Regions from separate parts of the Psychrobacillus sp. NPDC093180 genome, predicted to be linked through region 2. Evidence: riboswitches for the same ligand, from Rfam matches in the RefSeq annotation. Region 2 holds a riboswitch; each other region holds the start of a gene.
The links. A riboswitch is a leader RNA that binds a small molecule or an ion and turns the genes downstream of it on or off. The one in region 2 is predicted to bind cobalamin.
Positions count from the first base shown of each region.

Region 1 (8,135 bases), on a different contig from region 2:
TTACTTCTCCTCCCATCATTATCTATAGTTTACACAATTTCTTGTTTAGTTTGTGCGTTTTTTTCTAACATTACTAAACGTTGTTCCATTGAAGTTACTTCATGTTCTTTTTCAATCTTTTGTCCTAAGCGTTCAATATATTGTTCCATCTCTTGGAATGTGCCGAAGTTTTTTTCTTTTTGTTCCGGTTGTAGCACACGATCCATTTGGTGATGGGCACGTGTGACATTTTCTTTGCCCATTAATTGTAATTGACGGACCTTCATGTCTTTTATTTTGTGCTTCATCTCTTCGTATTTACGTTCTAACCCGAAAAGTTCTTCTGTTGTTTGTAAAATACTGTTTTTTAATACAGCAGTTCTTTCGCTATAAGCATCTACTTCTGCTTGTGCAAAAGCAACTAAATCTTCTTCACCGCTAGCGGTTGCAAGCTCTACTTGACGTGAACGTTTTTCTACCATCTGAGTAGTTTCTGCAAGTTCTTTTTCAAGCTGTTGTTTTAATTGTTCTTGGCGTTCTAACCATTTTCCGGTTTGCTCTGTTTGTTTCTCTGCTTCACGGATGTATTGGTTCAGCATTGCGATTGGGTTTTTTTCTTCTTTTTTATCAAATAGCTTGTGTAAATCTGCCTCTACTGAATATTTGAATCGATTCCATAATGATGTCATGTTTGTTTCCTCCTTATTTTGAAAGTTCGTTCCATTGTTTTTCGAAATTGACAAATGGGTCATCTGACTTTACTGCTGATTTGGAAAAGCTTACTGGTTCGTTGTTCCATTTTTTCACTACGTACCAGACACCTACGATTGCCAAAATTCCGAAGAAACCAGGTACGTTTACTACTGCAGAGATTAATCCAAGAATACCTACGCTTGCCCAAAAGATTTTCAAGAAAGTAGATTCACTTTTTAAGTAGAAGTGCATCCCCGCAAATACGATTAACGCTGACACACCTAATCCTAATAGGGAACCTAAGTTAGCAAGAGCTACGATTCCTGCAGTAATACCAAGTACTAATAAACCAAATTTTTTCATGTGAGTGTTCCTCCTCTCGTTTGTAGTTATAGCTTACCAATTCTACAAACTTATCCAAACGGGCTTAGAAATGATTTTCGTATCGGTCTAGAGGCTTAGTAGTCATAGGGAAGAATCTGCTATACTTATGAAAAATATAAAAATTGGAGAGCGAATTATGAAGAAAATCGGTGCTATTACAACAGTAATCCTCGTTTATTCCGCCATTGTGTTTTATTTGGGTTGGTGTGTCTTCATATGGTTGGATGCATTTCTTTCTGTGAATAGATGGATTTTCTTTAGTGGATGGACAGTGATGGCATATGCATTATTGATTGCGAGAATTGATCATCGATTCCGGGTGTTTCATATAATAGGCTCTTACTGGATGATTATTATGCAGTACGGGATAATCCTTTTTCCAATAGCAACAATTGCTACATGGATTATGCCAGATCAACTTATAGTCATAGGCTCGATTGTTTTCTTTTTATTTGTAATGAGTATAATTATTGGAACGTACAATGCATATACGCCTGTAATTCGTGAGCTTTCCATTACGTTGCCCAAAAAGGATGCAAAGTTGACCAATTTAAAAGTGGTGGTTGCATCTGATTTCCATCTTGGTTTATTATCCAATAAGGCGCATTTACAACGTTTTGTGAAAAAGTCCAACGAAGAGCGCCCAGATGTAGTATTATTAGTTGGCGATTTAGTTGATGACGATCCTATCTGGTTTGTGAAAAAAGGGATGTCCGAAGTGATGAAACAGCTTACTTCTACGTATGGTAATTATGGGGTACTTGGAAATCACGAATACTATGGGAAGAAAATTCCACTCTTAGTAGAAGAAATGGAAGCATCTAATGTAAAAATGTTGCTAGATGAAACAATTGTAGTAGCGGATTCGTTCTATTTAACTGGTAGAGAAGATTTAACGAATAAAGAAAGAAAGCAGCTTTCAGATTTAGCCCCCACAGTACATAATCTTCCGTGGTTTGTGATGGATCATACACCTTCGAATTTAGTGATTCCTGAAAAAGAGGGTACTAATTTTCACGTATCCGGACATACACATCGCGGGCAAATGTGGCCGAACCATCTTTTTACTCGGAAATTATTTGAATTAGATTATGGCTATAAACAAAAAGGAAGCTTGCATGCAATCGTATCATCTGGCTTTGGTTTTTGGGGTCCGCCTATTCGTTTAGGTAGCCAATCGGAGCTATGGTCAGTAAACATTAAGTTAGAGGACGTGGGAGTATAATGGAAGCATGGATTGCAGACTGGATGAACCAGTTTGGATACCTGGGTGTATTTTTACTAATATTAGTAGAAAATATTTTCCCACCAATTCCTTCAGAAGTAATTTTAACGCTTGGAGGATTTATGACGACGACAACATTGATGACCAAATTTGGTATGATTGTGGCGTCAACGGCTGGATCGGTTAGTGGAGCAGCCATTTTATATTGGATAGGTACACTTTTAGATGTAGAGCGTTTAGAGAAAATAGTGCAGAAGTATGGAAAGTTTTTAAGGTTGACGATTAAAGACATTCATAAGGCAGATGCTTGGTTCGATAAGTATGGTGTGTGGGCAGTGTTTTTTGGAAGATTAGTTCCGCTTGTTAGAAGCTTAATATCGATTCCTGCTGGTATGTCGAATATGAAGTTTAGCTTATTTTTGTTGTTCACGACGCTTGGAACGCTTATTTGGAATACGATTTTAGTTTCGGTTGGAGCAGCAGTCGGGGAGAATTGGGATGAAATAGTAGGGTATATGGATATTTACTCCAATATTGTATATGCAATTTTAGCTGTTGTAGGTATCGCATTTCTTATTTGGTATTTTAAAAAACGTGACTAAGGAGATCTTATGGAATTTCTAGAATTATTAAGAGCATTAATATTAGGTTTTGTTGAGGGTATGACAGAATTTGCGCCAGTTTCCTCTACAGGTCATATGATTATTGTGGATGATATGTGGTTAAAAACGGAAGAATTTTTAGGGATGTATTCAGCAAATACGTTTAAAATTGTTGTACAATTGGGCTCCATTTTAGCAGTAGTTGTTGTTATGTGGAAGCGACTATTTAGTTTAGTGGGATTGTATAAACTAGATAGCGAAGAGTCGAGCAAACAGTTCAACTTGCTACATGTGATTGTTGGAATGCTTCCTGCTGTTATTTTAGGATTCGCGCTTAAAGATTTTATTGACGATAATCTATTTGGTGTAAAAACAGTTATATATAGTCTTGTAGCTGGATCTATTTTAATGATTATTGCAGATAAGTTTGGACCGAAAAAACCGAAAATCGTTAGTCTGGACCAAATTACATATGCACAGGCATTTAAAGTGGGATTGGTTCAATGTCTATCATTATGGCCAGGTTTTTCCCGCTCAGGTGCAACGATTTCAGGTGGTGTATTATTCGGAATGAGTCATAAAACAGCAGCCGATTTTACTTTCATCATGGCTGTGCCAATTATGGCCGGGGCAAGTTTAGTATCTGTTTTGAAAAACTGGGAACATATTAATATGAATGATATGGGCTTTTATGCAGTAGGGTTTATCAGTGCATTTGTATTCGCACTAATTTCCATCAAGTTTTTCTTAAAACTAATTTCACGGATAAAATTAATGCCATTTGCAATTTATCGTCTTGTGTTAGCGGCAGTGCTAGCGGTTATTGTATTTATGTAATAAATGTGGGCGGACATTTTTCAGTGTCTGCCTTTTTTCCTATGTACAGGTTTAAACACTATATGTTAGGCTATATAAGTATTAGAAACACAATATATAGTATGTGAACGAAAATTAGGTACCATTATGGTTTAAAAGGGAATTCGGTGCAATACCGAAGCTGTCCCCGCAACTGTAAGTGTGGACGACTGTTGAAATAACCACTGCGAGCAATCGTGGGAAGGAAGACAGAAGGATGAAACACGAGCCAGTAGACCTGCCTAATTCTCGTATGAAGCAACACTTTCTTCGGGGGTTGAGAGGTGGAGGCGAAGGACTCTTTCTCAATCATTCGGATGGGATTGTCCTATTGTTTCCTACTTTTTAAATTTTGAGCGATGACTCAGCCGAAGAGGCTCGAGACATCGCTTTTTTGCGTCCCCACAGTGTACGTACCGATTAACTAAGGAGGAAAAAATATGACGACGATATCCAACACAACAAAACAAGAGCTATTACACCAATTAATAAATGAATTTGGCGAAGCAAACATTGCTCCACTAGTGAGAGTACATGAAAAATGGACAGCGAAACATCCAGAAGGGACGACATCCGCATGGGCTAAGTCGATGTCGCTAGAAGCATTAAGCTTTTTAGATGAGCAAGAAACGTATTGGACATATGTAGCAGCCCGCATCTATTTAGCAGACGTCTATGAAAGAATAGCGGTAACTAGAAAGACGACTTCAGAGGAAGTGTATAAAAAATTCGCAAGCAATGTACAAGCTTTAGTTGCAAAAGGGCTATACGACAAACGTATAGCAGAAGCTTATTCACAAGAAGAACTGCAACAATTAGCTGAAATTATAGTTCCAGAGCGTGATTATTTATTCACTTATATTGCTTTAAAAACATTGCTAGATCGATACGTTGCAAAAGACTTTGATAATTCTATCGTAGAGCTTCCACAAGAGCGTTGGATGATGATTGCAATGACATTGATGAAAGACGAGAAAGAAAATCGTCTTGCAAAAATAAAAGAATCTTACTGGGCAATGAGTAATTTATATATGACTGTAGCAACACCAACCCTGTCGAATGCCGGAAAGCCTCACGGACAGCTTTCCAGTTGCTTTATCGATACGGTAGATGATAGTCTACAAGGAATATATGACAGCAACACAGACATTGCGACACTATCCAAATTCGGTGGCGGAATTGGCGTGTATATGGGAAAAGTACGTAGCCGTGGTTCGTCGATTAGAGGATTTGTAGGTGCATCCAGCGGAGTACTTCCTTGGATTAAACAATTAAATAACACAGCAGTAAGCGTGGATCAGCTCGGACAGCGTCAGGGTGCAATTGCTGTTTACTTGGACGTTTGGCATAAAGACATTTTCACGTTTCTAGACTTACGCTTGAACAATGGAGATGATCGACTTCGTGCACATGATATTTTCACGGGTGTATGCTTACCGGATTTATTTATGGAAAAGGTAGATGCTCGACAGGAGTGGCATTTATTTGACCCACATGAAGTACGCCAACTAAAGGGATACTCACTAGAAGACTTTTATGATGAGAAACGTGGAGAAGGATCATTCCGAGAAAAATACATGGAGTGTGTAAATGACAGTCGTTTATCTCGTGAAACGGTTCCTGCAATCGACCTGATGAAACGTATTATGCGTTCTCAACTAGAAACAGGTGTACCGTTTATGTTTTATCGTGATGAAGTGAATCGCAGTAATCCGAACAAGCATGCAGGTATGGTTTATAGCAGTAATTTATGTACAGAAATTTTCCAAAACCAAAGCGCTACGTCGTTTGAATCGATTCAATTAGAGGACGATGTTATCGTAACACGTCGAAAAGCAGGTGATTTTGTTGTATGTAATTTATCCTCTATAAATCTTGGACGAGCAGTCCCAGCGAATGTTTTGGAACGCTTAATCAACATCCAAGTTCGTATGCTCGACAATGTAATCGACTTGAATATGATTCCGGTACCGCAAGCAGAGCGCACGAATGCAAGATATCGTGGAATTGGTCTTGGAACATTTGGATGGCATCATTTGCTTGCTTTAAATAGCATTCGCTGGGAATCCGAGGAAGCGGTAGAGTTTGCGGATAAACTATACGAAAGAGTCGCTTTTTTAACGATTCAAGCATCTAGTAAACTTGCGAAAGAAAAAGGGGCATATCCTTTATTTGAAGGGTCAGATTGGAAAACGGGAGCTTACTTTGAAAAACGAGGGTACGAAAACGAAGAGTGGAATGAATTGCGCGAAGATATAGCTACAAACGGAATCCGAAACGGCTATCTAATGGCAGTTGCACCGAACTCATCGACATCTATTCTAGCTGGAAGCACGGCGAGCATTGATCCGATTTTCCAAAAATTCTATTCGGAAGAGAAAAAGGATTATAAAATTCCAGTAACAGTGCCAGATTTGAATTCAGAGACAACATGGTTTTATAAATCAGCTTATTTCATCGATCAACATTGGACACTAAAACAAAATGCCGCACGTCAACGCCATATCGACCAAGGTGTTTCGCTAAACTTATACGTGCAAAACACGATCAAAGCTAAAGAATTATTAGATTTACACTTAGACGCTTGGAATAGTGGACTCAAAACGACTTATTATGTACGCTCGACTTCTGTTGAATTAGTCGATTGTGATTCTTGCTCAAGCTAATGAGAGCAATCATTTGTTTTTTAAGCTATAGCGGAAACACGGAAGAAGTAGCGGAGTTAATAAAGGAACAACTTGTGGCAAGTGGATACTTTGTGGATATGTATATGATAGGTTTCGGCGTTGTGCCGGACCTATCCACATACGATAAATTATTTTTTGGAACGTTTACATGGGATAGAGGCAGCACACCAGACGAAATGAAAGATTTTGTACGTGAAATTGGCTACAAACCGGACAATGTATATGTATTTGGTTCTGGGGATACCCAATTTGGTGGAGATGATTTGTTTTGCGGAGCTGTTGATAAGTTAAGAAAGTTTTATAACAGTACATATGAAGGATTAAAAATAGAGCAATCTCCAAGAGGTAGCCAAGAAAAAATAGTAACTAACTGGATAGAAGGAGTTTTAAAACATGGAAAAAGCAAAAACATTAGAACCTAGAAATCCTAATAAATCGACAGGAATTTTTAACGGCAAATCGAGTGGGATATTAAATTGGAACGATATCGCTTATCCACACTGGTATAAAATATATAAGCGATTACTAGGAAACTACTGGCAAGCAGACGAAATCAATATGTCGAGCGATGTAAAACAATTCCCTAATTTAACAAAAGCAGAGCAAGAAGCTTATTTGAAAGTGATCGGGTTACTTGCCACACTCGATGCACCGCAAACAAGAACGGCCTTGTTAATATCTCTTTATGCAACAGACCCATCTGTCCAGTCAATTATGGCGGTAATTGCGCAACAGGAAGCGGTTCATAATGAAAGTTATTCATACGTCTTGTCTTCCGTTGTGTCGCTAGATGAGCAAAATAAATCTTTTGATTTTGGAAGAACAGATGCTATTTTGTTGAAACGAAATGAAAATATCATTAAATACTATAATGAATTTGTGGAAAACCCTACAACAGAAAATATGGTCAAAACATTAACTTATACAACACTATTAGAGGGCTTATTTTTCTATTCAGGGTTCGCATTTTTCTACAACTTAGCCCGTTACAACAAGATGGTTGGTACATCTACCATGATCAGCTACATCAATCGGGATGAACTGGAGCATGGTCGCTTTATCTCCGAATTGTTCAGAGCGACGTTATCGGAAAATCCAGAACTAAATAACGAAGAGCTAATTGGCTGGGTTTACGACCAATTCAAAGAATCGGTCGAGCACGAAATTGAATGGTCTAATTATGTGTTAAAAGATATCGAAGGAATTGACTTAGAGGACATGGAAGGGTATATCAAATACCGTGCAAATAAAATGCTGCGTCTACTAGGACTCAATGAAATTTACCCGGAATACGTAGAAAATCCGATGAAATGGATTCGTGCCTACGCAGACAATATAGACGGCACAAAAACAGATTTCTTTGAGCAAAAATCTCGCCAATACGTAAAAGTGAATGCGATTGATAATGGGTTTGATGATTTGTAATAAAGCTAAGCGCTCGATCAGTTATGGATGACTGATCGAGCGCTTATTTCCGTGTGTATCAATATCTTAATTAATGTCTCCATTATTGGTATTCGTTGAAGTTAAGAGCTTCATTATATTTACACTAAAGGTAATCACGACAATAATTCGAATGACAAACCACAAATATTCTATCAACTCGACTGATGGTTGAAATAATGTTGGTATTTGATTGTATAGTAAATAACACATGAAAAGGGTCATTATAAGGTAAAAGAAAAAGCTTAGTATTGTTTTCATTTTTAT
Region 1 covers NZ_JBIVOJ010000009.1:91,076-99,210, reverse strand. Annotated here, with positions in the region: gene ACIP9W_RS14620 (PspA/IM30 family protein) at 30-668, opposite strand; gene ACIP9W_RS14615 (lmo0954 family membrane protein) at 682-1,035, opposite strand; gene ACIP9W_RS14610 (metallophosphoesterase) at 1,193-2,281, shown strand; gene ACIP9W_RS14605 (DedA family protein) at 2,281-2,883, shown strand; gene ACIP9W_RS14600 (undecaprenyl-diphosphate phosphatase) at 2,893-3,720, shown strand; cobalamin riboswitch at 3,820-3,998, shown strand; gene ACIP9W_RS14595 (ribonucleoside-diphosphate reductase subunit alpha) at 4,179-6,404, shown strand; gene ACIP9W_RS14590 (flavodoxin) at 6,404-6,847, shown strand; gene ACIP9W_RS14585 (ribonucleotide-diphosphate reductase subunit beta) at 6,819-7,850, shown strand.
Region 1: linked by a shared signal. The riboswitch ahead of ACIP9W_RS14595 (ribonucleoside-diphosphate reductase subunit alpha) and the one ahead of mmgD (citrate synthase) in region 2 are both predicted to bind cobalamin.

Region 2 (8,135 bases):
AAGTTATCGAATGATGGAATCCTGGTCGATCAATACTTACTTATTTGTTAATGATCAAGGTGTAGCCACATTTGTAAGGTTTGTTTGGAAGCCTGTCCTGGGTGTCCATTCTCTGCTTCAAGATGAAGCGCAGAAAATTGGCGGAATCGATCCGGATTTCCACAGACGGGATCTGAGAGAAGCTATTGATCGTGGTGCTTATGCTGAATATGAATTAGGTGTCCAGTTGATCGCTTTGGAGGATGAATTTAAATTTGAATTTGATGTCTTGGACCCTTCAAAATTTTGGCCGGAAGAAATTGTCCCGGTTCAGCTGATCGGAAAGATGACACTAAATCGGAATGTGGATAATGAATTTGCAGAATTGGAACAAGTGGCGTTCAACCCTGCAAATGTCGTTCCAGGAATCGATTTTTCTAACGATCCTGTCCTTCAGGGAAGAATAATAGCTTACCAAAGTGCGCAATATCATCGTCTCGGCAGTGCTAACTTTCAGGACTTACCGATCAACCGACCAATTTGCCCGTTTCATAATAATCAACGACAGGGCTTTATGAGATATCGAATCGATGTGGATCAAGTAAACTATCATTATAACTCGTTAGCAAATAATACACCGTATACGACGCCTCCAGAAGAAGGCGGATACGAATCCTATCCGAAAAAGGTAGATGGGCATGTCATACGGGCAAGAAGTAAATCGTTCGATGATTTCTTCACGCAGCCGAGGATCTTTTGGAATAGCCTAACTCCAATTGAGAAGCAACACACGATCGAGGCACTTAGTTACCAGCTTGCAAATGTAATGAGTGAATCGGTCCGCCAACAAAACGTTGATATGTTAGTCAATGTAGACAAGGAAATGGCCACTATCGTTGCGGATAATATCGGAGTTGATAGACCAAGTGGAACTAATGTACCTGTTACTACAAGTTATCCTTCCCTTAGCCAGTACAGTACACCAAGTTATGCTTATACACAAAAAGTTGGTGTATTAATTAGCAATGGCTTTAATGGGCAAGAGGTCACATCTGTACTAAATTTCTTACAGCAAAATGGAGTTTTTATGGAGATTGTTAGTGAAAGGCTTGGCATAGTAACCGGTGATGACGGAACACAAATCCAAGTCAATAAGACTTTCCTTACGTCTAGTCCTTATTTAGTTGATTCCTTTTATGTGGTAGGAGGTAATGTAGAAAATAAACCAAAGCTAAAACAAGATATTAAGTATTTCGTGAATACCGCATATAAAAACTTTAAACCAATTGGTGTTGCCTCAACAGGACAGTCTTACATTAAAGCTTCTGATAAAAATAATCTAGTAGGTGTTATTTTTGCGAATAATAATCCAAACTTTAGCAACGAATTTGTCTCTGCAATTGCTCAGCAACGTTTTTGGGATAGAACATAATGTGATGTGAAACTACTAACCGATCTTTCCTTTCTCTAGGAAAAATCGGTTTTTTTATACGACTAGCGGGCTTCCTAGTTATTAAGGGGTTGAGATACAACAAGCTTTCGCTATAACTGGACATTGATATCTTTTTAACATTAGCTCTTGTTGCTTGGATAGAAATAATGAAAAGAAGGTTTAGGAATACAAAAGCAATCTGCTGGGTAAACTAATTCTAGAATAAATATATCTTTTATAGTGATATTTCAATTTAAAATAGGGTAATGATAGATAAAGTACCCCAAAGTGCTTTACATACTTGGAGAGTGATCGGATGAAGATAAAGGGATTTAGTATTGTTTACGAGTTTTTTATCTTTCTATTAATCTTATTATATTTAACAATAACTATCGCAGGATATACTGGTAGTGAAATCCTAGAAGCTAAACAAATCAAATGGATAGATTATAGCCTCATCTTCTATTTTTTTATAGAATACATAATCAGATTATCAATCGCCTCCGATAAAGGGAAGTTTGTTAAAGAAAATATATTTGACCTAATAGCTATCATCCCTTTAGATGCTTTTTTTAAAGTGGCACGTTTAATGCGTCTAGTCCGTTTGTTTCGAATAATGAAGGTTTCTAAAACGTTACAAGGTATTTTCAAATCTGGTGGCTTAAACTATGTATTTGCTTTCACTCTCATCGTATTAACATGGGGCGCTACAAGCAATTTTATATTAGAGAAGGGGCATAATCAGAATATCAACAGCTTTTTAGATTCTATTTGGTGGGCAGTTGTAACAGTCTCTACTGTAGGATACGGAGATATTTCCCCCGTTACTATGGGAGGTAGAATAATAGCAGGAATTCTAATGTTAGTTGGCATTGGATTGATCGGCTCTATCACAGGGAGTATGGCTATGTATTTTTCAAACCTTGAGCGCACAGTGGAGAGGGACAATAAAGCCATAGAAGAAAATGAGGACGATTTTGTACCATATATTACTCGACGGTTAGCAAAAATCGATATGTTGGATGAAGAGGAAATAGAACACCTCATTGACTCAATAAGAATTCGCTATAAGAAAAAAGGAACCATTCGAGATGATCAAATGACCAAAGCAAATGATACGATGGGAGGAAGTACAAATGGTATGTCAAAAATGTAAAGGGACAGGTAAGATCAAAATATTCCTTCCCTTACCGATGGATATAAAATGCCCAGTTTGTAAGGGAAGAGGAATTGTATAAAATTCCTTTCGACAGAACTAGATTCTATTATATCTGCTAGTTACGGCATACGTTCTTAGGAGTAAAACATTTCATGCATCGATCTTATAACCTTTTTCAAAATAGAAATTAAAACTTTTCAAAGCAGAAAATAGTAAATGTTTCTAAAAAAACAATTGTCAATGTTAAGAATATTTGATATGTTTGAATAGAAAATTGAATAGGTGTAGAAATAGGTGCCGTATAGAGACTAACTATTCGGCTTAAAAGGGAAGTTCGGTTAGAGTCCGACGCTGTCCCGCAACTGTGTATGGGAGCGATTCGAAAATGCCACTGTTTTCTTGAATAGAAAATGGGAAGGTTCGAAGAGCATTGATCATAAGCCAGGAGACCTGCCTATTTTAGCATGCATCGATACCTACGAGGATAGGGGGTGTTAAGTGCGAGACTAATGGGTGTGTTTTCTCATCAAACATGTTTATTTAAGTATTCCTTCGTGCCTTAACAACTTCTTATAAGAAGTTGTTTTTTTATTGTCTATTTTTATAGACAATCGACATGAACATAGATTACTTTCTTTCGCAACCACAAGGTTTGTAAGGGCTTTCAAATGGAGAGAAATAGAAAAAGGAAACGGGAGGTATTGAAATGGAAGCAGTAAAAGATTTTTATCCAGGTTTAGACGGCGTGGTGGCAACAGAAACAAAAATTTCCTTTTTAGATACGGTACAAGGAGAAATCGTTATTCAAGGTTATGACCTAATTGAGTTATCCAAAACAAAAGAATATCTGGACATTGTTCACCTGTTACTGGCAGGAGAACTTCCAAGTGTAGAAGAAAAAACAACTTTAGTAGAAATATTAAAAGGGGAATATGATCTACCAAACGAAATCCTAGATGTCTTTAAGCTTTTACCTGCTAATACACATCCTATGGACGCTTTACGCACAGGACTGTCAGCTTTAGCAGGATTTGATCAACAAATCGATGATAGCTCAGTAGAAGCAAATATGAAAAAGGCTTATAAACTATTAGGGAAAGTTCCGAATCTCGTTGCAAATAGCTATAGAGTCTTGGAGCAGCAAGATGTAATAGCACCACTTCCGGAATTATCATACAGCGCAAACTTTTTTTATATGATTACGGGTAAAAAACCTACCCCGTTAGAAGAACAGATATTTGATCGTTCCCTTGTTTTGTATAGCGAGCATGAAATGCCTAACTCTACGTTTACTGCACGAGTGATCGCCTCTACAAAATCCGATATGTACGGTGCACTTACTGGAGCAGTCGCTTCTCTAAAAGGAAATTTGCACGGCGGAGCGAATGAAGCGGTTATGTATATGCTGCTAGAAGCAAAAACGGTAGCAGAATTTGAAAAGGTGCTGGAAACAAAATTGGCTAATAAAGACCGGATTATGGGATTTGGTCATCGAGTTTATATGAAAAAAATGGATCCTAGAGCAACCATCATGAAAGATGCTTTACGTCAATTATGTGAGATAAAAGGAGATGATCTTCTTTATCAAATGTGTGAAGCAGGGGAAAGAATAATGGAGAGAGAAAAAGGCATTTACCCAAATCTTGACTATTATGCAGCACCGGTATATTGGATGCTCGGTATTCCGATTCCTTTGTATACGCCAATTTTCTATAGTTCTAGAACAGTAGGTTTATGTGCGCATGTGATGGAGCAGCATGCAAATAATCGCTTATTCCGACCGAGGGTACATTATACAGGCGAGCGACGCGCCATTGTTATAAACCAATAGACAAATAGTAGTTTAAAGCACGCCGCCAAATGGATGTTCTGCAAAACATCCATATCAATTTTAAACCAATATCATTCGAAAGGAAAGATTAACTTGTTATCTATAAACGAGCGAACGAAAACAGATATTTCACTAGAGGAAATAGCAGATTACGTGCTGCATAGAGACATTGTTAGTGAGGAAGCTTTTCAAACAGCACAGTATGTCTTATTAGACACGCTTGGATGCGGCATTCTAGCACTCAATTACCCGGAATGTACGAAGCTATTAGGACCAGTTGTGCCGGGCACGGTTGTTCCAAACGGCACAAGAGTACCAGGTACCTCTTTTGTCCTTGATCCAGTAAAAGGAGCTTTTAATATTGGCTGTATGATCAGATGGCTAGATTTCAATGACACTTGGTTAGCTGCTGAGTGGGGCCATCCATCAGACAATCTAGGTGGAATCCTTGCTGTTGCCGATTATTTATCACAAAAAAATGTGGCAGAAGGAAAAGAGCCTTTAACAATCCAATACGTGTTAGAAATGATGATTAAAGCACATGAAATCCAAGGCGTACTAGCACTAGAAAATAGTCTAAATCGAGTTGGGCTTGACCATGTTTTATTCGTCAAAATTGCCACAACTGCGGTTGTAACGAAAATGCTTGGAGGCTCAAAAGAAGAAATCGTAAACGCTCTATCCAATGCGTGGTTGGATAACTCTAGTCTACGAACATACAGACATGCTCCAAATACCGGTTCTCGGAAATCATGGGCTGCAGGAGATGCAACAAGTCGCGGTGTACATTTGGCGATGATGGCGCTTAAAGGGGAAATGGGATATCCAACAGCTCTATCAGCACCGGGCTGGGGCTTTCAAGACGTCTTATTTAATAAACAAGAGCTGAAACTTGGTCGTCCACTCGATTCCTATGTAATGGAACATGTATTATTTAAAGTTTCTTATCCTGCGGAGTTCCACGCACAAACAGCAGCTGAGTGTGCTGTCAAGCTTTCCCCATTAGTGAAGGACCGCTTGGATGACATTGAACGAATCGTCATCACAACACATGAATCTGCTATTCGTATTATCGACAAAACGGGACCCCTTCATAATCCGGCTGACCGTGATCATTGTTTACAATATATTACCGCGATCGGTCTGATAAAAGGAACTATAACGGCAGAGCACTATGAGGAAGAAACGGCAACAGAACCTATAATCGATCAACTAAGAAATAAGATGGTTGTCGTGGAAAATAAACAATACACACATGATTACCTCGATCCGAGCAAGCGCTCAATCGCCAATGCAGTTCAAATTTATTTCAAGGATGGGACATTAACGGAAAATGTAGAATGTGAGTATCCTTTAGGACATCGTTTCCGCAGAGAGGAAGCTATTCCACAAATTAAAGAAAAGTTTTCGCTTAATATTCAGACGCACTACCCAGCGAAACAACAGCAAAAACTAGAAGAAATTTGCTATGACTATAAGACATTATCAGAAATGAAGGTACATGAATTTATGGAGCTGTTTCTACTTTAAAAGGAGGAATTTAACATGGCTTGGATAGTAGATCAAGACTCTACACAACAAGAACTAGCGGAACAATTTCGTGCTTTAATAGCAGGCGAGCATATTTTGCAAATTCCTGGGTGTCATGATGCCATGGCCGGGTTAATAGCAAAAGAAGTAGGGTTTTCCGCACTATATTTATCAGGAGCGGCTTATACAGCTAGTAAAGGACTGCCTGATTTAGGGATCGTCACGTCTACGGAAGTGGCTGAGCGCGCGAAAGACATAATTCGTGCGACAAATCTACCTCTCTTAGTAGATATTGATACAGGATTTGGTGGAATATTGAATGCTGCTAGAACTGCCAAGGAGATGCTTGAGGCTAGAGTCGCTGCTGTTCAAATCGAAGATCAGCAACTACCGAAAAAATGTGGGCATTTGAATGGAAAGCAGCTTACTTCTACCGAAGAGATGGTGCAGAAGATTCAAGCGATCAAGGAGGTCGCTCCTTCATTAGTAATCGTTGCACGGACAGATGCTCGAGGAGTGGAAGGATTAGATGCTGCCATCGAACGAGCAAGCGCATACGTGGAAGCAGGGGCGGATGCCCTATTCCCAGAAGCACTCAAATCAGAGGATGAATTCCGTCAGTTTGCTAGAAAAATCCCTGTTCCATTGCTCGCAAACATGACAGAATTCGGTCAAACTCCTTACTATACAGCGGAGCAGTTTGAAGAAATGGGCTATAAAATGGTCATCTATCCAGTTACGTCACTTAGAGTCGCTGCAAAGGCTTACGAAACCATTTTTCAATTGATTAAAGAAAAAGGCTCACAGCAAGAAGGAGTATCGGATATGCAAACAAGAAGCGAATTGTATGAAACGATTTCCTATTACAAATTTGAAGAATTAGATAAGGCTATCTCGAAAACAATATTAACTAAACAACAATAAAGAGGGATAAAGCTGTTTCGACAGCTTTATCTTCATTAAGTTAGGAGGCTAAGGATGGAAAAACAATTGCTCCATGCGCAGAACCTCTTTTCTCTGGAAAAAGACACGCATGCTAATATATTTACTCCAGACGATTTCACGGAAGAAGATCATCTTATAGCAAAAACGACGGAGTCATTTATCAAACAAGATGTGATTCCTCACTTATCTCAATTTGAACAACATAATTATGCTTTAACGAGCAAGTTGTTTAAAAAAGCGGGTGATCTAGGCTTACTCAGTATCGAAGTTCCCGAAGATTATGGTGGTTTGTCATTAAATAAAAAAACGTCGGGACTAGTCGCAGAAAAAATGGGCCAAAGTGGTTCTTTCAGTGTTTCCTTTAATATTCATGTAGGCGTTGGAACCCTTCCATATGTTTATTTCGGCACAGCAGAACAAAAGGAAAAGTATTTGCCAAAGTTTGCTTCAGGACAGTGGATCGGTGCTTATGCCTTAACAGAACCTAGTGCAGGTTCTGATGCTTTAAGTTTAAAAACGACGGCTGTTTTGCAAGAAGATGGCACATGGTTATTAAATGGAGAGAAACAATGGATCACCAATGCAAAAGTGGCAGATGTCTTCGTCGTATTTGCCAAAACGGTAGATGGAGTCACTGCTTTTATCGTAGAGAAATCCTTTACTGGTGTATCCACAGGACCAGAAGAAAAGAAAATGGGGATTAAAGGTTCATCTACAGCGACGCTTATTTTAGATAATGTAGTTGTTCCAGGTGAAAATTTGTTAAGTGTAAGTGGGAAAGGTCATCAAGTCGCACTTAACATATTAAATATGGCAAGACTCAAGCTCGCTTTTGCCAACATTGGAACTGCAAAGCAAGCAACCCGGCTTTCAATCGAGTATGTAAATGAACGAAAACAATTCAACAAACATTTGGCTAACTTTACGATGATTCAAGAAAAAATAGCTAATATGGTTATCTCTATATATGGTGCAGAAAGTGCTGCTTACCGTACAGCCCACAGTATCGATGAATCTCTAGAAGCAATCGAGAGTGATCAAGAGATTCCTGCCGTATTAGCCAATTATGCAATTGAATGTGCGCTAAATAAGATTAATAGCTCCGAAATATTAGATGAAATTGTAGATGAAGCGGTACAAATTCACGGTGGCAATGGCTTTATGCAAGAATATGAAGTAGAAAGTCTTTACCGAGATGCAAGAATCAGCCGTATTTTTGAAGGGACAAACGAAATAAATCGTTTAACTATTTCTAAATT
Region 2 covers NZ_JBIVOJ010000004.1:256,099-264,233, forward strand. Annotated here, with positions in the region: gene ACIP9W_RS08375 (catalase) at 1-1,411, shown strand, start outside; gene ACIP9W_RS08380 (ion transporter) at 1,728-2,567, shown strand; cobalamin riboswitch at 2,846-3,042, shown strand; gene mmgD (citrate synthase) at 3,277-4,401, shown strand; gene ACIP9W_RS08390 (bifunctional 2-methylcitrate dehydratase/aconitate hydratase) at 4,495-5,931, shown strand; gene prpB (methylisocitrate lyase) at 5,947-6,855, shown strand; gene ACIP9W_RS08400 (acyl-CoA dehydrogenase family protein) at 6,910-8,135, shown strand, end outside.

Region 3 (8,135 bases), on a different contig from region 2:
TAATAACAGCGTACCAATGAGCACAAAAGGGATAGCCATTTGCACAAAACTCCAGCCGCGCATCGACACACTACCGAGAAGCCAGCTAATAATTTGGCGTAACTCTTCCCCAGTGAGTGCAATCATTAGTGAAATAACGGAGCCTAAAAAAGAGCTAAATATAATACCCGTTAAAATAATTGTTTCCATTTTCATCGCACGATCGACTAGTTTTGCAAAAGAAATAACTAGAAACATCGTCACTAATGCACCGATCATACTGAAAACCGGCAACGTGAATATCCCTAAAAATGGTACCGAAATACCGAAAAAGAGCGTAGTCACGGCACCTACCGAGGCACCGGACGACACTCCTAACGTATAAGGATCGGCAAGCGGATTTTTTAACAATCCTTGAAACGCAGCGCCTGCAATAGCTAGTGATGCACCAACTAGCCCTGCAAGCACAACACGCGGCATGCGAATTTTCCAAACAATATTCGATGCGATTGCATCTGCTCCCGTATCCCATAATGTGCTGATCGGTACCTTAACGGATCCGACCGATACACCAAGCCAAATTGCAACAAGTAGTGCTGCAATCGACAAGATGTAGCCGATCATGGCTTTACTCACTAAATGCCTCTGGGTAAATTGCTTTCGCGATTTCTTCTAACCCATCTGCAAGACGTGGACCTGTACGACTCGTTAAGTTTTCATCCACTTGTACTACCGCATCATTTTGCACCGCAGTAATCGTATCGAAACCATCACGTGCTTTTACACTATCTACAATTCCATCTACATAGCTATACATAACGATAATTACGTCTGGATTACGGCTAACAATTTCTTCCGGTGAAATCATAAACCAGCCTTCTTGATCTGCTGCGATATTTTCTGCATTCACCATATCTAAAATTTCTTGCATGAACGTTCCTTTACCAGGTGTATAAACTTCTGGAACATCTGTAGTTTCTACAAATACTGTTTTCTTCGTTTCTACTTTTGCCACTTTTTCTTTTACTTCTTCTACTTTTGCTTTCATATCTTCTACAATTTTTTGTGCTTCTTCTAATTTACCTGTAGCACGACCAATTTGTTCGATTGTTGTATATGTTTCATTGAAATCAGTTGCATTTTTCACAACAAATACTTTCACACCAGCATCGCGGAGTTGTTGTAAACCAGCTTCGCCTATTCCTAACATAGACTCATGCGCAAATACGATTTCTGGATTCATCGATAAGATTTTCTCTACGTTGAATTCCTGTCCACCAATTTTCTCTTTTTCTAGCGCTTCTTCTGGATAGTTATCATAGTCATTTACACCAACGATTTCTTCATTTAACCCAAGCGCGAATAGAATTTCTGTATTACTTGGGATCATGGAAACGATTGTTTTTGGAGCTTCTTCTAACGTTATTTCATTGCCAACCGCATCCGTCATTGTTATCGGAAATGTAGCTTCATCTACCTCTGCTTGTTGTTCTTGTTGAGCATTGTCGTTATTTTCGACAGGTTTTGCTTCTTCTTGACCACAACCGACTAATAGCAATGCTGCTAAAGCGGATGTCATCCATAATTGCCATAATTTCTTCATGTTACTTTCCCCCATTTTCTTCTGTGCAAATAAAAAACTCTCGTCCAATGAACGAGAGATAGAATAGGTATAAATCTGCAAGGTTTCCATAAGCCAAGCCGACTCACACGTTACCTATCCTCGTAGGCATTAAAGTGTTCACACATAAAGGCAGGTTTTCTGACTCATGATAGCGGACTATCACACACAGTGGCGGGACCGTGCTGGATTTAAACCAGCTTCCCTTTTAACTTACTAGTTTCATAGCAAGCACCTTTATGTTCAAAATATTTTGTATGCATCGACTTCATTATACATGAAATGGCATGGTTGTCGACAGGGATTTTTTTATAGCGAATGAAGGGGAAAATGGTTTTCCGACTAAGACGGAAACACTTTCTCCCCCAAAAAACGTTACGACCAGGCATGATCTGGACATATTTCCGCTAGAGAAAGCCGGTCCGAATTAAGGAAAAAATATCCTTTTACAACTAAGTCGCTCATTTTTACAACTAAATGCGCTAAAATTCCAACTAAACTCTCCAAAATTCCAACTAAATCATGAATTTTTCCAACTATACACTTTCACCCCAAAAGAATCTCTAATCAAGCATGAACTGGACATATTGCCGATAAAGAATTTCGGCATAATTTAAGGAAGAAATATCCTTTTACAACTAAGTCGCTCATTTTTACAACTAAATGCGCTAAAATTCCAACTAAACACCCCAAAATTCCAACTAAATCTTGAATATTTCCAACTAAACACTTTCTCATCAAGAAACTCTCCACCCAAGCACAAACTGGACATATGGCCGATAAAGAATTCTACCATGATTTAAGGAAGAAATATCCTTTTACAACTAAGATGCTCAATTTTCCAACTAAATGCGCTAAAATTCCAACTAAACTCTCCAAAATTCCAACTAACGCATGTATTTTTCCAACTAAACATATTCCTCCAACAAAAAACACTCCGACCGAGGTCGAAGTGTTCGATATTACATTTTTTCTGGAGCCGCAACGCCGATTAAGCGAAGTGCGTTCGCGATTGTTTGGCGAGCAGATGTAACTAGTGCAAGACGAGCGCCAGTTAAAGCGACATTTTCTGCATCGAGTACTTTATCCGCATTGTAGAAGCTGTGGAATGTTGCTGCTAGCTCTTGGATATAAGTTGCAGCGCGGTGAGGTGCACGAAGTTTTGCAGCATCTGCTACTACTTGTGGGAAGTCACCGATTTTTTTCAATAGATCTAATTCTTTTTCGCTTTGTAATAAATCAAGTGAATCTGTTGAAGCTTTTAATTGTTGAGTTTCAGCTGCTCGTAAGATGGAGCAAATACGTGCATGTGCATACTGAGCATAATACACTGGGTTTTCATTTGATTGAGAAACGGCTAAGTCCAAATCGAAGTCCATATGTGAGTCGCCTGAACGCATGCCGAAGAAGTAACGAACTGCATCCAGGCCTACCTCTTCTACTAGTTCACGCATCGTAACTGCTTTACCAGTACGTTTACTCATCTTCATTTTTTCGCCGTCTTTATATAGTTGAACCATTTGAATAACGGAAACTTCTAGTTTTTCACGCTCGTATCCAAGTGCTTCAATCGCCGCTTTCATACGTGGGATGTATCCGTGGTGGTCTGCTCCCCAAATGTTGATCAGTTGGTCGAAGCCGCGTACTAGCTTATCTTCATGGTAAGCGATATCTGGTAATAAATACGTGAAAGAGCCGTCACTTTTAATCAATACGCGGTCTTTGTCATCGCCAAACGTTGTAGAGCGGAACCAAGTTGCTCCTTCTTCTTCGAAAATATGACCGTTTGCTTTTAATTTATCTAATGCTACTTCAATTTTTCCATCTGTGTATAAAGAAGTTTCAGAGAACCAATTATCGAATCCTACACGGAAGTCCGCTAAGTCTTTTTGTAACTTCGCAAGTTCTACTTTTAAACCGTGTGCACGGAACGCTTTATAACGCTCTTCGTCAGACATTTGTACAAATTTATCGCCATGCTCTTTTACTAGATCCGCTGCGATATCAATAATATCTTGACCGCGGTATCCGTCTTCTGGCATTTCTTTTTCTAAGCCTAATGCTTCGAAATAGCGCACTTCAATAGAAACCGCTAAGTTATGGATTTGATTTCCAGCATCATTAATATAATATTCACGAGAAACATCATATCCTGCAAAATCAAGTACGTTACATAGTGAATCTCCAACAGATGCACCACGCGCATGTCCTAAATGCAAGTCACCAGTTGGATTCGCAGAGACGAACTCGACTTGAATTTTTTCGCCAGCACCAGATTTAGTACGGCCATAATCAGCTTGTTCAGCAAGTACTGCTTTTACTACTTCCTGTAAATAATCCTTACGCACGGTAATATTCATAAATCCTGGACCAGCGATGTCGATTTTTTCCATCATTGTACCTGACATATCTAGGTTTTCTACGATAGCGTCTGCAATTTGACGTGGATTTTTTTTCGCTAGTTTCGTTAATTGCATGGCAATATTTGTTGCGTAATCCCCATTTGCTTTGTCTTTCGGTGTTTCTAAATGGATAGAAGGAATTTGTTCTTCTGTTACAAGTTCCGCTTTCACAATTGCTTGTTGTAACGCGTTTTTGATCGATTGTTGTACTTGTTCTACTGCGTTCATTTAATTCGCCTCCATGTAAATTAGTTCTAATGTATATGTACCAACTACTTCTTCGTTTATCAAGAGTTCATACTCCACTCGGAATTGCCCATCTTCAAATCGTAGTTGTTTCGTATTTGTTGTGATCATTATAGTTCCGTAACCTGGATCATAGCTTCCTGTTTGAAGCTCTCCTTTTACGAATGGCAGTCTCATTTTTACGCCGCCACTTCTAAGAATTAAAGCAGAATCGCTATTTAACTTTACGGTCGTTTTGACTGCTTTGTCATTTTGGGTTTCTTCGTAAACTAAATAAGATTGTTTCCCTTTTATCATAAGTTCGCCTGTTGTTTGGATATCAAATGTTTCTAATGCGGCATCTGGGTGTTGAATCGTAGATTGTAAGTGGATATTAACTATTTTTTTTATTGGTTGAGACATTGCGTTCATCCTTTAGAGCATTTTAATGTAACCTTTTTATTATAAAGCTAAAAGCATGATAATGACAACTAAACATAGGTAAAACCTAAAAAAACGTGTGTCCTAAAAGGACAACACGTCTTTAAATTATTTAACCCAACCTAAAATCATTTCACGTAGCAACTTCGACGCAGTGTTAGCAGTCTGTTCCGATGAATCGTAAATCGGTGCGACTTCTACTAAATCGAACCCAACTACATTGACGCCTGAGTTTGCGATCGCATGGATAGAAGCAAGTAACTCACGGCTAGTGATTCCACCGCAATCTACTGTTCCCGTACCAGGTGCGTGTGCAGGGTCTAATACGTCGATGTCAATTGTGACATAGACAGGACGACCTTCTAGTGTAGGCAATACTTCTTTTAATGGCTCTAATACTTCAAACTTTGAAATATGCAAGCCATTTTCTTTTGCCCAATCGAACTCTTCTTTCATTCCGGAACGGATTCCAAATGAATAAACGTTTTTTGGACCGATGTATTCCGCAATTTTACGAATCGGTGTCGAGTGAGAAAGTGGCTCCCCTTCATATTCCACACGTAAATCCGTATGCGCATCCATATGAATGATCGCAAGATTTTTATAGTTGTCCGCCACTGTTTTCATAACCGGCCATGACACTAAATGCTCGCCGCCCATGCCAACAGGAACTTTCCCGTCTTGCATAAGTTGGCGAATGAAACCTGCGATTAAATCTAAGCTTTTCGATGCATTTCCAAATGGAAGCGGAATGTCTCCTGCATCAAAATAGTTTACTTCATCCAGCTCTCGGTCTAAATATGGGCTATACTCCTCTAAACCAATGGAAACTTCACGAATACGCTGCGGGCCAAAGCGTGAGCCTGGGCGATAGCTTACTGTCCAGTCCATTGGCATCCCGTAAATAACTGCTTGTGCTTCTTCGTAATTTTGCTTGCTTTTAATAAAAACATTTCCTGAATAAGCTTCATCAAATCGCATCGGCTTACTCTCCTGCTAAGTCCTTCACAAATTTAGGCAATACGAATGCTGCTTTGTGAAGCTCTTTTGTGTAATATTTTGTGTCGATTTCGTGGAACTGCTCGTCCGGCACTTGAAGTGGATCGTATTTTTTTGATCCGATCGTAAAGCACCAAAGTCCACTTGGATACGTCGGGATATTCGCTAAGTACATATTTGTAATTGGGAAAATCTCTTTTACGTCCTTTTGTACTTGGCGAATCAAGTCCGCTTTGAACCATGGGTTGTCCGATTGTGCAACGAACAATCCGTCTTCTTTTAGGGCTTTTGAGATTCCAGCATAGAAACCTTTTGTAAATAGGTTTACCGCAGGACCTACTGGCTCAGTAGAATCTACCATGATAACGTCGTATTCGTTTTCAGATTCTGCAATATGCATGAATCCGTCGCCTACTTGAACGTCTACACGTGGGTTTTCTAATTCACAAGCAATTTCCGGTAAATATTTCTTTGAATACTCAATAACTTTTCCATCTATATCAACAAGTGTTGCTTTTTTTACTTTCGGGTGCTTCATAATTTCACGAATTACGCCACCGTCTCCGCCACCAACAACTAATACATTTTCCGGGTTTGGATGAGTAAATAAAGGAACATGTGCAACCATCTCGTGGTAAACAAACTCATCTTTTTGAGATGTCATAACCATGCCATCTAAAAAGAGCATATTCCCCCACTCTTCTGTTTCTGCCATTTCCAATAATTGAAAGTCTGTTTGCTCCGTATGAAGTGTACGTTTTACCTTCATCGTAATTCCAAAATTCTCGGTTTGTTTTTCAGTAAACCAAAATCCGCTCATCTATCTATCTGCTACTAAAAACATAGTAAAATGTATAATTTTACTACGCTAGACAATTTCCTGCTTCAATGAACCCGAATTCACCAACTACTCGTTACTAACGTTTTTTAGTTCTCCACAGGCTTAAATTCGGATGTAGCCCACCCTATATATACATAGATTAACTAAGTTAATATTGTATAATTCGTTGCAAATTTAATATTTATACAAGCATTAAAATCTCTATCCATTTCCAGTTGGCAAGAATCGCACTTAAATAATCGTTCTGAAAGGCTCAGTTGGGTTTTCTTTGTTCCACAAGAAGAACACAACTTAGAAGATAGATACCATCTATCTACCAAACGTAATTCAATATTATGCTGAATACATTTTTTAAGAAGCCATTCTCTGAAATTATAGAAAAGCTGATGCGAAATCGCTTTTGAAAGATGTCTGTTTTTCATCATGCCTTTGATGTATAAATTTTCAATAGCAATATAGGTTGGTTTGGTTTTCACCAACTGTCGAACTACAAATCGGATGTACTCCTTACGAATATTCGCTAATCTAACGTGCAGTTTTTGTACAACTAGTAGTTGCTTCTGCCTATTTTTATAGCAGATTTCACCTCTCTTTCGATTTTTATTTTGTTCATAACTTCTACTTAACTTTTTTTGTTGTCTTTTTAAACTCTTTTCTAGCTTCCTTACATTTTGCCCTTTGTTGATATTTAGGAATGTTTTATTATGACTACATGTTGCAAATTCTTTTATTCCTAAATCAATTCCAATTCCATCATGGCTGTTTATAGTATGTTCATTTTTTTGCTCGATTTCACCAAGGACTGAAATAAAATATCTCCCAGCCTTTTTTGATACCGTACAACTGGAAGCATCTAATTCTGTAGGAATATAACCATATTCTTTTAATCTTACCCACCCAATTGTTGGGATTTTAATCCGATGACGTTCAATAGTTAAATCTGTTTTGTTATTTTTCGGAAAGTAAGCTTTAACATCACGGATTTTCTTTGATTTAAATTGTGGAAACTTAGCTAAGCCTTTAAAAAAATTTTTAAATGCCCTGTCCCCATTCATAATGGATTGTTTTACAGCTTTGCTTGAAACGTCTTTAATCCATAAGTCCCTATGAATTGTATGAACATTGTTCAACCATTTTGAAAAATTATAACCTGAAAGATGCTTACCAGTTTTTTCGTAATGCTCCTGAGCAGTGGAGAGATAAAGATTATACACATAACGACAAACCCCAATTGTTTGGTTCACTATTTGAGTTTGTTTATCGTCTAGGAGAATTTCTGTTTTATAAGCCTTTTTCAACTTCATCATCCTCATAATACTTTATTTCTTTCACTTCTATATTAAATATACCTCATAATTTATAATTTAACGCTAATTTTCTCCCTTATCAATATTATTTGTATATATTTTATCTCAAAAAAAATAATACAAAGAAAGTATAGAGCTTTTTCACAAAAGTGCAATACTTTTTTCTTTTTCCGTTTAATTTGAATCTATTGTTCTCATACTAATAAAAACATCCAAACAGGACGGAGGAGATTTTATTGGGGCGTGCACAATACCGGAAAAAAGCCACTCGATCTAAACGCATGAAAAGAGTTTTTTTACTAAGTATCGTTGCTAGCTTT
Region 3 covers NZ_JBIVOJ010000003.1:225,090-233,224, reverse strand. Annotated here, with positions in the region: gene ACIP9W_RS06595 (FecCD family ABC transporter permease) at 1-603, opposite strand, end outside; gene ACIP9W_RS06590 (ABC transporter substrate-binding protein) at 608-1,582, opposite strand; cobalamin riboswitch at 1,715-1,854, opposite strand; gene argS (arginine--tRNA ligase) at 2,563-4,230, opposite strand; gene ACIP9W_RS06580 (YwiB family protein) at 4,231-4,650, opposite strand; gene speB (agmatinase) at 4,777-5,649, opposite strand; gene speE (spermidine synthase) at 5,654-6,487, opposite strand; gene ACIP9W_RS06565 (RNA-guided endonuclease InsQ/TnpB family protein) at 6,652-7,806, opposite strand; gene ACIP9W_RS06560 (transglycosylase domain-containing protein) at 8,052-8,135, shown strand, end outside.
Region 3: linked by a shared signal. The riboswitch ahead of ACIP9W_RS06590 (ABC transporter substrate-binding protein) and the one ahead of mmgD (citrate synthase) in region 2 are both predicted to bind cobalamin.

Region 4 (8,135 bases), on a different contig from region 2:
AAAGGTAGTAAGTAGTCCAGCGATAGCAGCACCAATGAGCATCCAAAATCCACTTAATGATTGTGTAACCATAAATGCAACAACAATTCCAAATAACACGGTATGACTAATAGCATCTGCAATCATAGCCGTTTTGCGCAGAATTAAAAATACACCAGTTAATCCACAAGTAATGCCAACTAATGATCCAGTCAAGAGCACCCAGAACTCATTCATGGTTTACTGCCTCCTTTACTACATTTCTTTGCTTAAATGCTTTTTTCTTTAATGATTTGGCGATGAACCCTCGCGTTGGTGCGAAAAAATAGGATATGACAAAGAGACTAGCAGCACATAATACAATAATTGGTCCAGTTGAAAGTCCTGTACGAACGGAGCTAATAATCGTACCTAATGCCCCGGAAAGAGCACCGAAGAAAGCACTAGTAACAAGAATAACTCCAAGGTGATTGGACCAAAATCTAGCGGCAGCGGCAGGTATAATGAGCATAGCTGCCATCAATATAACACCAACTGCCTGTATTCCAGTTACAATCGTAAGTACAGTAAGAGCTGTCAATAAAACGCGTAATCGTTCGACTGGTAATCCGATGCCTCTTGCAAATACCGAGTCAAAAATCATTAACTTCCATTCTTTAAAAAATAGCAAACACATTAATATGATTAACAAAGCGCTACTTGATAGCCAAACTAGATCGCTTTTCGCCATGGTAGCAGCTTTTCCGAAGATAAAATCATTCAATCCACTTTGATTTCCTGTGCCGCTTTGATTGACAATGGTAAGGAGAACGATTCCAATACCGAAAAATACGGATAAAACAAATCCGATTGCTGCATCTGCTTTTAGTTTTGAGTTTCCGACAATCCACTGGATCATATAGACAGCAAGTGCAGAAGTAATGGCTGCACCTAACATTAAAATGGGTAAATCCTTTTGCTGAGTAACTAAATACGCTATCGCAATTCCAGGGAGAGCAGCGTGGGCAGCTGCATCTCCTACTAAGCTTTGTTTTTGAAGAAAGGCAAAGGTTCCATTTAAACCTGCAGCTATACCTAGCAAAATAGCCCCTATAAGAACCCAAAGCAAGTTTCCGGTTAGCATTATTCCCTCACCTCTCTCAATTGAACGTCTTGTTCGATTTCGTTTGATCCATAAAAAATAATTTTCCGCCATATGCTTCTTGCAGATTGTCTTCTGTAAATGTTTGCTCTGTTGGCCCTGCTGCAGTAATCGTTTGATTCAACAAAATCATCCAATCAAAATAGTCAGCTGCTGTTTGTAAATCATGGTGAACAACAAAAACAGATTTTCCTTTTGCTTTTAAGTCTTTTAAAATAGCAATAATTGTACGCTCTGTTGCTGCATCCACACCAACAAATGGTTCATCCATAAAATAGACTTCCGCTTCTTGCGCTAGGGCGCGCGCCAAAAATACTCGCTGCTGTTGACCTCCAGATAATTGACCAATTGATCGATCAGCAAAAGCTTCCATACCAACATTTTTTAAACACTCCATGGCGATTTGTTTATCTTTTGCTGAAGGTTTTTTTATCATGCCGATATGTCCGTAACGTCCCATCAGAACAACATCTAAAGCATTTGTAGGAAAGTCCCAATCGACTGCATTTCGCTGTGGAACATAGCCGACTGTATGTTCTTTTGGGTTAAGGGGGCGTTCTAAAATATGAACAGCCCCTGTTTTATTTGGTAATTGGTTCAGTATTGCTTTGATTAGTGTAGATTTACCAGCTCCATTTGGTCCGATAATGCCCGTTAGATGACCTACTGGAATAGTTAAATTCACATTTTGTAATACAACTTTTTCTTCATAAGCAACCGACAAGTTTGTTACTTGTAAAGCGTCCATGTTGCTTCCCTCCTATTTAAGTGAATCGACAATTGTGTTGACGTTATGTTTGTACATACCAATATAAGTTCCTTCTTCTGTTCCTTCCGCACCCATGGCATCAGAGTAAAGCTCCCCACCAATTTGAATCGTATGTCCTTTTTCTTTTGCACCTTCTATAACAGCCTTCATTGCTTTGTCAGAAACACTGGATTCTATGAAAACAGCTTTAATATTGTTATCTACTAGAAAATCTACGATATTTTGAACATCTTTTAAGCCATACTCAGAATCTGTACTTAATCCTTGTAAACCACGAACTTCCATACCATGGCTTTTTCCAAAGTAGTTAAATGCATCATGTGCTGTTACAAGCACTCGTTGTTTTTTGGGAATTTCACTAATCCGTTGATCTGTCCAATCAGACAAATCGGATAATTTTTTAAAAAATGCTTCTTCATTTTTTGCAAATTCTTCTTTACTGTTTGGAAGTTCTTCCGAAAGTGTTTTGGTCAGTTCTTTTGTCGCTATTTCCCATACGTTAATATCAAACCAAATATGTGGATCTGACAGTTCAGGATGTGCTTCATCCTTTAGTATTTGATCTTGTGGGACTATGTCACCAATCCCGACAACCGTTTTTTCTTTCTTCATTTTCTCGAAAATGTCGCTCATTTTGCCTTCTAGTTCTAGACCGTTGTAAAAAATGATGTCGGCCTTTTCTAAGGTTTGTAAGTCCCCTTGTGTCGCTTTGTACAGGTGAGGATCTACACCAGGTCCCATTAATGATTTTATTTCTACTTGGTCGCCGGCAATTTCTTTAACTGCATCCGCAATTTGCCCGGTTGTTGTAACAACTAAAGGCTTCGTCTCTTTTCCAATATCCCCACTAGCATTGTTGCTACACCCCACTAACAAAATCGCCGTAATGAATAAAAACAAGATTTTTTTCATTTTAATTCCTCCCTTTTCCTATGCTCTACTTTATTTCCCTTAGGAAACTTTTAGAATAAAAAAAATCACCTTTTTCTTAAGTGCCATTAAATTTCCCTTAGGAAACATTTGTTCACAAGGATAACACTTCATTTTTGTTTTGTCAAAGTAATGTATGTAAATTTTTTAATAATGGTGATTATAAGAAAAAACTTTTCTTAGTGTTATACTTTAATGACAAATTGAATGGAAAGGAGTTGATAGCTCATGCAATACTCGAAGTCTAAAATGGAGCAACTAGTAAAACATAGTGCAGAGCTTTCCAAACGTTTGAAAGAAGTAATGAAAGAGCACGACTTAGAAAAAAGTTTCGCTTTAAAAGCGCTATATCATTCAGAAGTAAAAGACGGCGGAAGATACCAGAGAGATTATCAAGATTTATAATTGGTAAAGGGGAAGAGGTATGAAGGCAAGAACCCTTTTTGTATATAATAAGTGGTTCTATTCTAATTGAGAACTATCTTGTTAATAAACAAGAAGAGGTGACAGATTTAGAAAAAGATCTTCCTTCACTCAAAGTTCAGGTGAATACAACAAGTTATCTTGTTTGTAGTAGATATGGATGCCCAGCTTCAAAGGTGACACTATTAGTGGAGTCAAAACAAATAGATAAATAATTAATTGTAGAGCGTGCCAGTCATTTGTTGATTCGGCACGCTTTTTTTCTACTTATTACTCTTCAATCTTTCCAAAAACTTCATCTTTTGTTTGGTCGAATGCTTTTTGCAAATTGCGTTTGTACAATTCTTTATCTTTTCCATCCAAATTTGGCGAACTTCTTATTTCTTCTTCGTAGTATCTTAAAATAGCGGTAAGTGATATTGATTCATTTGCGACACTATTCGTCATTAATGTACGTTTAATACCATCTACGTAATAATCTTTTGTTCCAACTGGCATGTTCCAACTTCCTTTCCATCGTAAACATAAAAAGCATCTTCCCTTAGTTGTTACAAAGGAAGATGCTAATTCAAGTGAATGAATATGGTTGATCGTTGTCGTGACGAATAATGCGTAAAGAAAAGAAAATGCCTATAAACGGCATAGTGAAATAAAAGGAGACGATTCCTCCAATGCTTCTTTCCAATTACGTTTTTTCGTACGGCAGCAATTTCAAGCTGTTGCTTGTTCATAGCTGCACTTAACACCTCCTATTCCGCGTAGGTTTTGGTGTGTACTTGAAATAGGCAGGTCTCCTGGCTTATGATCATGGCGTTCCTTTCCCTTCCCATTAATATTTAACAGTGGATGTGAAAGAATTGCTCCCATTTACAGTTGCGGGACAGCGTTGGTTTTTCACCGAACTTCCCTTTTAAGCTATTTTACAAAAGGTAAATAGCACCTAAATCTACACGTTATTCAGTTGTTCTTTTACTATAACATAGATGAAGCAAAAGAATTTTTATTTGCGAAAAATCGCAAATTTGGACAAGAAAATGATATTCTCCCTTCTTATAATCAATTGGAGGGAGGGATAAAAATGACTATATGGAAGACAAAAAATCCGTATCAAGTTTATATTTATACTTGTTTTTTATCACAGTTGTTTTTTACATTTATTTTCACTGTAAGTTTGTTATATCAAGTGAAAATTGTGATGCTAGATCCATTGCAACTTGTTCTAGTAGGGACTGTTTTGGAACTATCTGTTTTTTTATTTGAAATTCCAACTGGAGTAATTTCCGATGTAAAAAGCCGGAAGCTCTCCATTATTATTGGGTACTTTTTAATAGGGATTGGCTTTTTAATCGAGGGATTATTCCCATTTTTTATGGCTGTGCTTTTAGCGCAAGTTGCATGGGGGATTGGTTATACATTTACTAGTGGCTCCTTACAAGCTTGGATTGCAGACGAAGTAGGGGAAGAGCAAGCTTCCTTAGCATTTATAAAAGGAGCAAAGGCTGGTAATCTTGGGCAAGTCATAGCAATACCTCTAAGTATATTAACGGGTCTTTATATGATTAATCTACCAATCGTTATTGGTGGACTTTGTATGGTTGGATTGGCAGTGTATTTAATTCTATTTATGAAGGAAGAAAATTTTAATCCGTTGAGTAAGGCGGAGAGAACAACTACCTGGGAAAACATGAAGGGGAATATGAGGAAAATTATTTTTTACTCTAAAACTAGTTTTATCATCAGAATGCTTTTCCTTATTGCTTTATTCATTGGGTTTTATAGTGAAGGATTCGATCGTTTATGGATGTCTCACTTTTTGGACGTATCTAATTTAGGAGCACTAACGGATGAAAAGTTAGTTTTATTAACTGGTGGTATTCAATTTATAATTGTCCTAATTTCTTTTGCGTTACTGCATCTCATGAATAGAATCTCTCTCCATCAGAGTCTAAAACATATTTATATTGTTCTTTTTACATGTAGCTTATTTATTATTGCTTCGTTAATTGGCTATGCATTGTCAACGTATATGATAGGCTTATTAGTATTTTATATAATTATCCAAATAACAAGGAAAGTTATGTATCCATTAGAGGATATCTGGTTGAATAAAATTATTCCAGACTCATCTACACGTGCAACGTTTTTTTCTGTAAAAGGACAAGTAGATGCTATCGGTCAAATTGGTGGAGGTCCTGTAATTGGTTATGTTGCGACAAATTTCACGATAAAAACAGCAATTATTGTTAGTGCGGTTTTATTAACTCCAGTTCTATTTTTGTATAATATCGTTTTAAAAAAGCATCAGTCTTAATACTGATGCTTTAGTTATGTAACTCGGTACTTAATCTGTTATACCATTCCGAAGAAATTTCTACATTAGAGAGGGGAATATAAGTCGCATATTGTATTTCTTTATTAAATCCAATAAATTTATAAAGCCTCACTCTGCCGAGTGAGGCTCCTATTCGGACAAGCAGCATTGTCAAATAGTTATGAGAAAAACGAAGGGAGATCTTTTCAGATGCTTAATCTGTTTCTCCGTATATATTTACCCCTCAGGAATAAGGGTAAACTGGTAATATCTGTGGGATTAAGCTCGGTCTATTTCTCTTTTCTTAATCGGCAAGTAGATTTCCATAAATATTTTTTCGTATATCCAGTCATGGCAATGTTCATCGTAATATTCAAAGTCATAGACGCTTTCATCGACCTCATAATGAGACGTTGGTAACCAATCTTCCAAAATATATTGCCAAGTTCCTTTGATAGAATGGACGAATTGCCCTACTTCGACGAGTGGGGTTCTAAAAACCGCGTATGTGGCTGCTGGGATTTTCAACTTTGTCAGTTCTTTAGGGAGATGGTTGTCTTGGTCATAATTCACTGCAAATAAATAAGTAAAGCTGTCTTTCAATTCAGTTCCACTTATATTAATACAATACTCCCCATGTTTTTTAGGAGACAATAGATTGTATAGCGTGCTTTCGATTGCTTCATCAACTGAAATCCTTTGTTCCCAAAAAGCAGGTGCATCCCTTGTGTAAGAAACCTTTTCCAAGTGACTCTCAAATGTCTTCCCTGCAATATCAAAAGCTTCTTTGTGAATAATTTTTGGTTGCATCACTATTCCGCCAGTCTGTTTTTGACGAAGACTGAGTAAATCTAATTTTTGTGGTAAGGAGATTGGACAGTGAAGCTTATATAAACTTGGAGGACTTCCAAAACACTTTTTAAACGCTTTTGTAAAACCGGAATGCGTTTCAAATCCATAATCTAGTGCTATTTGAATAATTCTTTTGCCTTGGACTAACTCGTACAAAGCGAATTGAAGCTTTCTTTTCTGTACATAGTTCATAACGGTATACCCAATATGTTTATCAAAGATTCTATAAAAATGATAGGGAGAATAGCCTACTAGATTAGCTAGTTCCTCTGCATTAATCTCCTCGTTAATATGTTCATCAATGTAATCGATTACTTGTTGTAGTAATAATAACTGTTGTATAGCAATTGCCACCTTTTTTAATTTATCTATTATTCATAATATATCTTATTATTCCATTATAATAGAATGTAATTTCATGATTTTATATAAAGGGGGAGAAAAGGTGCGAATGTTGATAGACAAAATTAACCAGTTAATAGAACAGTCAAAGGGGATATGGGGGATTGTTATAGAGGATTTGGATGGAGGCGAGAGGTGGAAATTAAACGGGGATGAGCTTTTTTATGCAGCAAGTGTTATAAAAGTACCTATTATGGTAGCGGTTTTCTCAGCTGTTGAACGTGGTGAAATATCATTAACAGATGAAATTATCCTAAAAGAAGATGACTTTGTAGGAGGTTCAGGGGTTATTCAACATTTAACTCCCGGCACAGCCCTTTCTATTTGCGACATTGTAATGCTAATGATTATTCAAAGCGATAACACAGCGACGAATATATTAATAGATTTAGTAGGAGTAGAACCTATTGTACAGACAATGAAAGAAGCAGGTATGGAAAAGAGTACTTTTTATAACAAGTTAATGATGAATAATCCGAGACCAAAAGGCTACAATCAAATTACAGCCAATGATATTGGAAAACTATTAAAGCTGATGTCTACAGGTAAGCTAGTAAGTGAAGAGGCTAGTAAACAGATGATTGCTATCATGAAAAAGCAACAAATAAAAGATTGCTTACCTGAAAAACTACCTTCCCCATATTCTAACTTTAATAATGGGATGACGCCTTGGGAACTTGCCCATAAAACAGGTTGGATACCTGGAACTCGTCATGACGTAGGTATTTTTTATATCGGACAAAGAAAGCTAATCGCAACTGTTTTATCGAAGGAAGAAGATGACCTAGTTTCCAAGCAAGTTCTAGCTCAAATAGGAGAAGAAATATATACTTATTTACAGGATAGCTCCCTAAACGTATAAAGTAAGCAAAACAACCGATTTCTTTCAAAAGAGGAATCGGTTGTTGCATGTTATAATAGACATATTATTGGAGGGAATACATTGACGAATTTTAGCCGACAACCGGCATTCATTTATACATTTGCATATAACGATGCAGAACGCTCCCTATGTCATTTAGAGATGCGCTCTTTTTTTGGAGCAGATACAGAAGCCAAAATCATAAAAAGCAATGTGAAGATAGATCCTAGTAGGAGCCCATTTATAAAAGGAAGAGTGGAAGTTTTAGCAGAGGAAGACACGGTGGAAGAGATCATTGCACAAGCACCCATGTTTGGCAATGAAGAACAGACAAACAAAGTGATGTTCCTCAAAATTAATGATCGACAAGGGAAAGATAAAGTTGAAAATAACGAGCGCCTTCAAATAGAACGAGCAATCGGCAGTGAAATGCAAGGAGAATTCGACTTACATAACCCAGCCCAAC
Region 4 covers NZ_JBIVOJ010000015.1:90,240-98,374, forward strand. Annotated here, with positions in the region: gene ACIP9W_RS19370 (metal ABC transporter permease) at 1-216, opposite strand, end outside; gene ACIP9W_RS19375 (metal ABC transporter permease) at 209-1,102, opposite strand; gene ACIP9W_RS19380 (metal ABC transporter ATP-binding protein) at 1,119-1,868, opposite strand; gene ACIP9W_RS19385 (metal ABC transporter solute-binding protein, Zn/Mn family) at 1,881-2,801, opposite strand; gene ACIP9W_RS19390 (hypothetical protein) at 3,048-3,224, shown strand; gene ACIP9W_RS19395 (hypothetical protein) at 3,513-3,740, opposite strand; cobalamin riboswitch at 4,010-4,201, opposite strand; gene ACIP9W_RS19400 (MFS transporter) at 4,321-5,553, shown strand; gene ACIP9W_RS19405 (AraC family transcriptional regulator) at 5,833-6,759, opposite strand; gene ACIP9W_RS19410 (serine hydrolase) at 6,857-7,669, shown strand; gene ACIP9W_RS19415 (TRM11 family SAM-dependent methyltransferase) at 7,751-8,135, shown strand, end outside.
Region 4: linked by a shared signal. The riboswitch ahead of ACIP9W_RS19395 (hypothetical protein) and the one ahead of mmgD (citrate synthase) in region 2 are both predicted to bind cobalamin.